One region of the Arthrobacter sp. SPT-J7 genome, then DNA from elsewhere that is predicted to be linked to it. Evidence: riboswitches for the same ligand, from Rfam matches in the RefSeq annotation. Region 1 holds a riboswitch; the other holds the start of a gene.

Region 1 (4,502 bases):
GAACGGGCCGTGGTGGCCAACGCGGACCAACTCGTGGTTGTGGTGGCTGCTGCCAACCCCGAGCCCCGCACCGGCTTCATCGACCGTGCCCTGGTGGCGGCGTACGACGCCGGGATCGAGCCGATCCTGTTGGTCACCAAGGCGGACGTCAAGGATCCAGCGGAGCTGCTGTCCAACTACACGCACCTCGACCTCCCCGTGATCATCAGCCGGACGGCCGACTCCACCGCTTCGGGGATCGATGCCCGCTCGGACGACGGCCTGTCCGCGCGCCTGGACAGCAGGGCCGTCGCGGAGCTCCGCGGCTACCTGGACGGAAAGGTGACCGTCATGCTGGGGCACTCAGGCGTCGGCAAATCGACCATGGTGAACGCGCTGACGGGGGCCGAACGTGCCACCGGCGGGGTCAATGCGGTAACGGGGCGGGGCCGGCACACGTCGTCGTCAGCGTTGGCCCTGCGGCTGGCGGACGCACCCGCCGGCAGCTGGATTATCGACACCCCGGGCATCCGTTCCTTCGGCCTGGCCTACGTGGACCCGGACCGGATCCTGCGCTCCTTCCCGGACCTCTCCCCCGGCATCGAGGACTGCGAACGTGGCTGCAAGCACACCGCCACGGCCGTGAACTGCGGCCTTGACGCCTGGGTGGCGGGCGGGCATGCCGGCGCCACCGGGGAAGCGCGCCTGGCATCCCTGCGGCGCCTTCTGGGTACCGACCCCCGGATGGAGGCGCAGGAGGCGAAGGAACTCGGCAGCGTCAACTGACGGTGCCGATCTCCCAGCAGAACCGCGCGCAGACGGTAGTTTTGTAACCATGATCCAACCCGCTTCAAGCTACAACGATGACCTGCGCCTGGCGCACGTCCTGGCAGATTCCGTGGATGACCAGACCATGAGCCGCTTCAAGGCCCAGGACCTCCAGGTGGAGACCAAGCCCGACTTGACGCCGGTCACCGACGCGGACAAGGCTGCGGAAGAGGCCATCCGCGGCCAGTTGTCCCGCTCCCGTCCGCGCGATGCCGTACTCGGTGAAGAGTTCGGCAGCACCGGCCACGGGTCCCGCCGCTGGATCATCGACCCCATCGACGGCACCAAGAACTTCGTCCGTGGCGTCCCCGTCTGGGCCACCCTGATCGCTTTGGTGGATGAGGGCGAGCCCGTTGTTGGAGTGGTCAGCGCCCCGGCCCTGGGCAAGCGCTGGTGGGCGGCCAAGGGCATGGGCGCCTACATGGGACGGTCGCTGGCTGCTGCCACCCGGCTCCGCGTCTCGAATGTCGCCAACCTTGCGGATGCTTCGTTGTCCTACTCCAGCCTGGGCGGGTGGAAGGAACGCGGGAACCTGGACAACTTCCTGGGCCTTACTGAGGACGTGTGGCGGACCCGGGCATTCGGCGATTTCTGGTCCTACTGCATGGTGGCCGAAGGCGCGGTGGACATAGCCTGCGAACCCGAACTCAACCTTTACGACATGGCGGCACTCGTGCCGATCGTGGTCGAAGCGGGCGGCCGGTTCACCTCCCTCGAAGGGGAGGACGGACCGTTCGGCGGCAATGCGCTGGCCACGAACTCCATCCTGCACTCCGAGGTGCTCCGCAGGTTGAACCCCGACTTGGATGATCTTCTCTAAGCACTTTCCGAACAATGAGCGGCGGACGGCTCCTGCAGGAGGCGCCGGCCGCCGTTTCTTCGGCTGAAGCAGCACTTTTCAGCCAGCGTAACAAAGTGCTTAACATTCGAGCCGGCTTCAAACCTTCCTACCCCATGTCCTACGCTCTTAACCAGGTCACGAGTGCCAGCGCGAAACCCCGGTTTGCTGGCCGGCAACCCTCCAACCGCGGTGGGGTGCCCCGGGTGACGACCAGGCCGGTCCGGAACGGATGCGGCAAGCGCGGATTCCCGGAGCAGGGAGTCCTTTTCGATGTGAGGTCTCTGTGACAACTGCCACTGTCTCCCCCAACGCCGCCGCCCAGCCCGACACCATTCAGGCTGAAGCCGCTGTCCTCTTTGATGCCCGCCGCGCTGTTGCCAACCGTCCCCTTGCTGCGGTCACGGGTGCGGAAATCCAGGCGCCCCTGATCGCCGGCGGGCACGTGCGGTATGCAAACCTCGACTATGGTGCCTCGGCTCCTGCCCTTTCGGTAGTCTCGGCCTACCTCAACGAGATCCTGCCCTTCTACGCGAGTGTGCACCGCGGCGCCGGTTACGCTTCCCAGATCAGCACGTCCGTTTACGAGAACGCACGCAGCATCGTCCGGGAATTTGTCGGCGGCCGCCCTGACGATTCGGTGATTTTCACGCGCAACACCACCGACTCCCTCAACCTGCTGGCTGGTTGCCTGCCTGCCACGGACGGTCATCCGGACGGCGACGTCCTGTACCTGGACATCGAACACCACGCGAACCTGCTGCCGTGGCAGGGTGTTCCCCACCGGAGCATCGTTGCCGCTGACTCTATCGCCGGGACCATCGAGTCCGTCCGTGCGGAGCTGGAGCAGGGCGGTGTGAGCCTGCTCGCCGTCACCGGCGCCTCCAACGTCACGGGTGAGATTCTTCCCATCCGGGCTCTCGCTTCACTAGCCCACGAATACGGCGCAAGGATCGTGGTTGACGCGGCCCAGCTCGCACCGCACCGCCGCGTGAATATCGCCGCGGACGGCGTCGACTACCTGGCCTTCTCCGGCCACAAGCTCTACGCGCCGTTCGGTACCGGCGTGCTGGTGGGCCGCGCGGACTGGCTCGACGCCGGAACGCCCCATCTCGCCGGCGGCGGCGCGGTGAAGGAAGCAAGGCTCGACGGCGTCAGCTGGGCCACTGGCCCGGCCCGCCATGAGGGTGGCTCGCCCAACGTCCTTGGCGCAGCCACCCTGGCCCGCGCCACCCAGGTGATCGCCGGGCTGGACCAGGAACAGTGGCATGCGCACGAGTCGGCCATCCGCTCCTTCCTGGTGGAAGGCCTGCAGAAGATCGACGGCGTGACCGTGCACCAGATCTTCAAGGACACCAACCCGGACACGGACACGATCGGCGTGGTCAACTTCTCGGTGGAAGGCTACGACGCCGGACTCGTGGCCGCCTACCTGTCCGCTGAGCACGGCGTTGGCCTGCGGGACGGACGGTTCTGCGCGCACCCGCTGTTGAAGCGGCTGGGGCTTCCTTCCGGCTCCCTTCGTGCAAGTTTCGGCGTCGGCTCACGCCTTGAGGACGCAGAACGGCTCCTTGCCGGAATCGACTCGCTGCGCCGCAACGGCCTGGGGTGGGACTACGTCGTGGACGCGGGACGGTGGGTTCCCGCCAACGACACCCGGACCTACCCGCACTGGGCACCCAACACTCCGGGAACCGCCGGGGCGGCTCCCTGCATCGACGACTGAGCCTCGTGCCCGCTATGGGTTCGCACTGACTTACTGATCTTGCCTCTACAGCGGGTGCGGTAAATTCGAAGGATACCCAAGGGCATCGGACGAAGGAGGCCACACTTGGTACGGGGTGGCCCCAGGCTTGATCAAGGACGGCGGCGCGAGCTCGGCCAGAGCTTCCAGGACGGCGGCCGGCACTACCAGCAGGTCCGTCCCGGCTACCCGGAAGAAGCAGTCCATTGGCTGGTGCCTGCAGGCGCCCGTGATGCGCTGGATGCCGGTGCCGGCACCGGAAAGTTCACTGGGCTGCTGCTGGACATGGGCCTGGCCGTGACGGCGGTGGACCCCTCCGCGGACATGCTCGAGCAGTTACGGGTGCACTATCCCGCGGCAACGGCAGTCAGGGCCACAGCGGAGGCGACGTGCATGCCTGCCCAAGCCTTCGACGTCGTAAGCGTTGCCCAGGCCTGGCACTGGTGCGACGCCCTGGCAGCAAGCACCGAACTGGCCCGAGTCCTCCGCCCGCACGGGACGCTGGGCCTGATCTGGAACCAGCTGGATACATCCGTCCCCTGGGTCCACCGGCTCTCCCGGATCATGCACGCAGGGGATGTGTACAAGCCAGGCTTCCGGCCGCTCGTGGGGCCCGAGTTCCGCGGGCTTGAGGGTCACGTCACCCACTGGCAGGACCGCGTCAGCACTACCGGCCTCGTGGAGCTCACGAAGTCGAGAAGCTACTACCTGCGGGCCAGCGAAACCACCCGGGCCAAGGTGCTGGCCAACCTGGACTGGTACCTCCACGACCACCTGGGCCACAGCCTGGATGAAGAGCTCGAACTGCCGTATCTGACCCTTACCTGGCGGGCCTTCAAGGCGTGACGGTGAACCGGGAACGGGTAGGCTGGGAGCTGTGAAGACCAGCGCGCCCTCCTCCTCCATCGAGGATTACGTCAAGGTCATCTACTCCTTCACGGAATGGCAGGACAAGGCCATCACGTCTTCCCAGCTTGCGCAACGCCTCGGCGTCGCCAATTCCTCGGTTTCCGAAATGGTCCGCAAGCTGAAGGACCAAGGCCTGGTTGACCATAAGCCCTACAGCGCCATCACGCTGACGGACGCCGGAGTCCGGCTGGCCCTCTCCATGGT
Region 2 (4,502 bases), on a different contig from region 1:
GATCGGGAAGATCTTGTAGCGCCCGGTGCGGGTCACCAGCTGTCCGGTGATGGTGGTGGCCCCCACCATGCCCGCCGTCATTGGAATCATCATCAGGCCCGACTCGGTGGCGCTGGCGCCGTTGACCATCTGCAGGAAGGTGGGCAGATAGGCGATCGCCGAGAACATCGCAATGCCCACGCACACGCCCATCAGGGTGGGCAGCGTGAAGTCCCGGTCGCGGAACAGCCGCAGCGGCAGGACCGGTTCCACGGCCCGGCGCTCGGCCAGCACGAACAACACCGAGGCGACAATGGTGAGGGCGCCGAGCACGATGATCACCGGGCTGTCCCACGGATAGGTGGTCCCGCCCCAGCTGGTGAACAAGATGACCGCCGCACTGGCGACCGCCAGCAGGAAGGTGCCCAGATAGTCCAGCTTGGGCCGGGGCCCGCCCGGTTTATGCAAGTGCAGGGTGGTGGTGATGACGACCAACGCCGCGGCCCCCAGCGGCAGGTTGATGTAGAAGATCCAGCGCCAGTTCCAGTTGTCGGTGATGAACCCGCCCAAGAGCGGCCCGCTGACCGAAGCAAGACCGAAGGCCGCCCCGATTAAACCCATGTACTTGCCCCGCTCACGCGGCGAAACAAGATCGCCGATGATCGCCTGCGCACCGATCATCAACCCGCCGCCGCCAACTCCCTGGATGGCGCGGAAGGCGATCAGCTGCGGCATGCTCTGGGCCATGCCGGAGAGCATGGAGCCGCCCAGGAACACCGCGATCGCGAAGATGAAGATGCTCTTGCGCCCGAACAGGTCGCCGAGCTTGCCGTAGATCGGCAGCCCGATGGTGGCGGCCAGAATGTAGGCGGTGATCACCCACGAGATGTGCTCCAGCCCGTTCAGGTCGCCGACGATCGTGGGCAGCGCGGTCGCCACGATGGTCTGGTCCAGCGCGGCCAGCAGCACGGCGAGCATCAGCCCCAGGAACACCACCATGATCCGCGGCTGTGCCGTGGCCGCGCGGTCCCGGCCGTGGTTCCGGCCATGGTCCGTGGGGGCGGAAACCGGTGCTGTTGAGGGGCCGGCGGGCTGCGGGCCGCGGTCTGGGCTGGGAGGTACTGCCATGGTGAACTTTCCGGCGGCGCGGGTGGCGCAGGTGGCCTGATGTGGTTGCCTGGGGACGCCCGCCGCCCCGCGTCTGTACCGTACTGCCGTCCGCGGAGCGGCACAACCCCCGGTTCCGGCACCACAAGCCCCGGTTCCGGCACGGCGTTGACGTACGCTGGAAGCCCGCCCAGCGAAGGGACATGCCAATGGACGACGCCGGATCCCGCCTGATCTTCGGCTGCATGGGTTTGGGCGGTGGCTGGGGGAGCGGCCCGTTGGAGGCAGCCGACGTCGCCGCCGCCCACACGGTGGTGGACGCGGCGCTGGAGATCGGCATCAGGATTTTCGACCACGCCGACATCTACGCCCACGGCAAGGCGGAGGCTGCGTTCGGCCGGGTGCTGGCCGAGCGCCCGGAACTCCGGGAAACCATCCAGCTGCAAAGCAAGTGCGGCATCCGGCTGCCGGCTCCCGGGCTGGCCGGCCAATATGACTCATCTCTCGGGGCGATCGTGGCCAGTGCCGAGGAAAGCCTGCGCCGCCTGCACACCGACTACCTGGACACGCTGCTGATCCACCGGCCTGACCCGCTGGCCCCGGCTGAAGAGATCGCCGAGGCTTACAGCCACCTCCGGATGGCGGGCAAGGTCCGCCGGCTGGGCGTCTCGAACATGGCCGGCGAACAGATGCGGTGGCTGCAGGCAGCGCTTGACGAGCCGCTTGCTGTGAACCAGCTGGAAATGAGTCTGTACCGGCGGGACTGGCTTGAATCAGGCGTGCTGGTCAACCACCCGGAAGGCGCGGCCGTCAGCTTCCCGCACGGCACGCTGGAGTATTGCGCTGCGCACGGGGTGGAGCTGCAGGCCTGGGGCTCGCTGGCCCGGGGCCGCTACAGCGGCCGGCCCATGGAGCCGGAGGCCGGCGACCACGCCACCGCCGGCAAAGCAGGAACCGGGGCTGGAGCGGACCAAGCGACGGCGACTCTGGTCACCGAACTGGCCCGGGACAAGGGCTGCACGCAGGAAGCCGTGGTGCTGGGCTGGCTGCTGCGCCATCCGTCCAACATCCGGCCGGTCGTCGGTACCAGCAACCCGGAACGGATCAAGGCCTGTGCACAGGCCGAGGAGATCGGCGCCGCGATGACCCGGCAGGACTGGTACGCGCTGTGGGTCGCGGCACGGGGGCGACCGCTGCCCTAAACGAACGCGGGCTGTTCCAGCCGGCGGAACACGGAGTCGTGGAAGACCAGCGGCTGGTGCGCGCCGTCGTGCGTGGCCAGTCCATGTACCTCCAGCAGCACCACGTGGTGGTCCCCGGCCGGAACCTCCTGGTGCACCGAGCAATCCAGCCAGAGCGCTGCGTCGTTGAGGAAGAGCGCGTCCTGGTCGGTGCGGTGCAGACTAAGCCCAGCGAAGCGGTCGCCGCTCTTGGAAGCAATCTGGCGGCAGACGCCGTCGTGCCCTGTGCCCAGCACCGAAACACCGATCCGACCGGCTTGGCGGACCAGCGGCCAGGTCCGGGAGGTGTTCTGGACCGCGAACATCACCAGCGGCGGTTCCAGCGAAACGCCCACGGTGAAGGAGGAGGCGACGATGCCTTGCGGCGTGTCGTCGATGACGGCGCAGAGCGCTGCGATTCCGGAGGGAAAGCGACCGAAGGCGGAGCGCAGGGTGTTCGGGGTCAAGTCGTTGTGCAGGGACATGGCCATCCTTGAAGCTAGGGCGCATCCGCTGCTGCCGGAGGATACGCGTACTTGCCTGCCGACAAACCCGGCGGGCCGAATCATCACCTGGAGCACCCCGCTACGGTAGAGGGTTGCCGGCCAACCAGCCAGGGCTGTGAAGTTGGCGCTCGTGATTCATGTCCCACGGTAAGAGCGCGATGTGTCCCCGGTCAAACACGGGTAACAGTTCGTTAAGAACGTCCGGGGCCAGGCGCAGGCACCCGCATTCGGCTGCCTCAGGCGTCCGCGGGCTGGTCCGCGCCGCGGTGCAGCCGGAACGGATGGGCGGGATAGACGCCCAGGATCCGGATCTCGGTGGTGAAAAACTCCAGTTCCTCGAAGGCATGGACCATCGACTGATCCTCCGGGTGGCCTTCGACGTCCACCATGAACATGGTGGCAGCGAACTCGCCGCCGACCATGTAGCTCTCCAACCGCGTCATGTTGATGCCGTTGGTCGCGAAGCCGCCGAGCGCCTTGTACAGCGCCGAGGGAACGTTCCGCACCCGGAAGACGAAGCTGGTCACAGCGGGACCGGGCAGTTCTTCGCGGCTGGGGACGGGCCGTTGATCGGCCAGCACCACAAACCGGGTGGTGTTGGTTGGGTCGTCTTCCACCTTCTCGGCAAAGACCTCCAGGCCGTAAAGCTCCGCAGCCATCGGCGGCGCGAGCGAGACCTTGGTCGGGTCGTTCCATTCGGCTACTTCCCGTGCCGAGCCGGCGGTGTCGCCCGCAATAACCGGCGTCAGCCCCAAGCGGCGGATCAGCTTTCGGCATTGGCCCAGGGCATGGATGTGGCTGTGCACTTCGCGGGCCTGTTCCACCGTGGCCCCCGGAATGCCCAGCAAGCTGAAGCGGATGGGCAGGAAAAATTCCTCCACTATCTGCAGCGTGGTCTTGGGCAGCAGGGCGTGGATATCCGCCACCCGGCCGGCAATCGAGTTGTCAATGGGGATCATGGCCAGTTCGGCCTCGCCGCTTGTGACGGCGGCGAAGGCGTCTTCGAAGCTGGCGCACGGCACCGCGTCCCAGCCGGGCCGGACCTCAAGGCACGCCATGTGCGAGTTCGAGCCGGGTTCACCTTGGTACGCGATTGCTGGAGCCATGGGCGAAATTATCCCACCGCAAGAGCCCGGGGCCTTATTCGGCGGGGTCTGGCCGCCGTCACAAAGCCGGAGCGAGACGCGGATACAGTGGAGGACGTGGAAGGATCCAACCCCCGTGCCGTCGCCCTCTGGCTGGCCGCTGCCGTCGTCGCCCTCTTTGCCGTCAGCCTGACGGTGATGCCGTCCATTATGGGGCTGGATGTGATGCCCCCGCTCATCGTGGTGTCTGTGCTGCTGCTGATCGGCGCCGGAGTGCTGGCCGGGATGGCCGTTGCGGCCAAGCGGTCGGGGCGGCGGTAGGCCCGGCGCCGGGCACCCCACCGCGGTCAGGCGACGACGCCGAAGCCTCCGGTCCACGGCACCTTCTCGGCAGCGGCCAGGGTGATCTGCAGGAAGCCCACGGCCTCGAGCTCCCGGGCACGGGAGAGCGCGCCGGCGTCGATCGCCTGCAGCCCGGCGGCGGTGACCACCTCGGCCAACAGGGACTTGGCCTCGGCGTCGTCCCCCGCCATCAGCACGGTAGTGGGAAGGCTGCCGACGGTGCCCGAGGACAGCGTCGCGGCGAAGGTCGTGTTGAAGGCCTT

What was found. Region 1 has a riboswitch for S-adenosylmethionine ahead of AC5RWX_RS23710 (aminotransferase class V-fold PLP-dependent enzyme). Riboswitches for the same ligand answer to the same signal wherever they lie in the genome.
Region 2: linked by a shared signal. The riboswitch ahead of AC5RWX_RS02485 (flavin reductase family protein) and the one ahead of AC5RWX_RS23710 (aminotransferase class V-fold PLP-dependent enzyme) in region 1 are both predicted to bind S-adenosylmethionine.

Annotation. Positions count from the first base shown of each region.
Region 1 covers NZ_JBNHFF010000078.1:7,626-12,127, forward strand. The annotation lists gene rsgA (ribosome small subunit-dependent GTPase A) at 1-765, shown strand, start outside; gene hisN (histidinol-phosphatase) at 815-1,627, shown strand; SAM riboswitch class IV at 1,782-1,895, shown strand; gene AC5RWX_RS23710 (aminotransferase class V-fold PLP-dependent enzyme) at 1,932-3,371, shown strand; gene AC5RWX_RS23715 (class I SAM-dependent methyltransferase) at 3,477-4,235, shown strand; gene AC5RWX_RS23720 (metal-dependent transcriptional regulator) at 4,267-4,502, shown strand, end outside.
Region 2 covers NZ_JBNHFF010000001.1:533,810-538,311, forward strand. The annotation lists gene AC5RWX_RS02475 (MDR family MFS transporter) at 1-1,107, opposite strand, end outside; gene AC5RWX_RS02480 (aldo/keto reductase) at 1,296-2,288, shown strand; gene AC5RWX_RS02485 (flavin reductase family protein) at 2,285-2,791, opposite strand; SAM riboswitch class IV at 2,834-2,948, opposite strand; gene AC5RWX_RS02490 (prephenate dehydratase) at 3,049-3,918, opposite strand; gene AC5RWX_RS02495 (hypothetical protein) at 4,015-4,218, shown strand; gene AC5RWX_RS02500 (NADPH-dependent F420 reductase) at 4,245-4,502, opposite strand, start outside.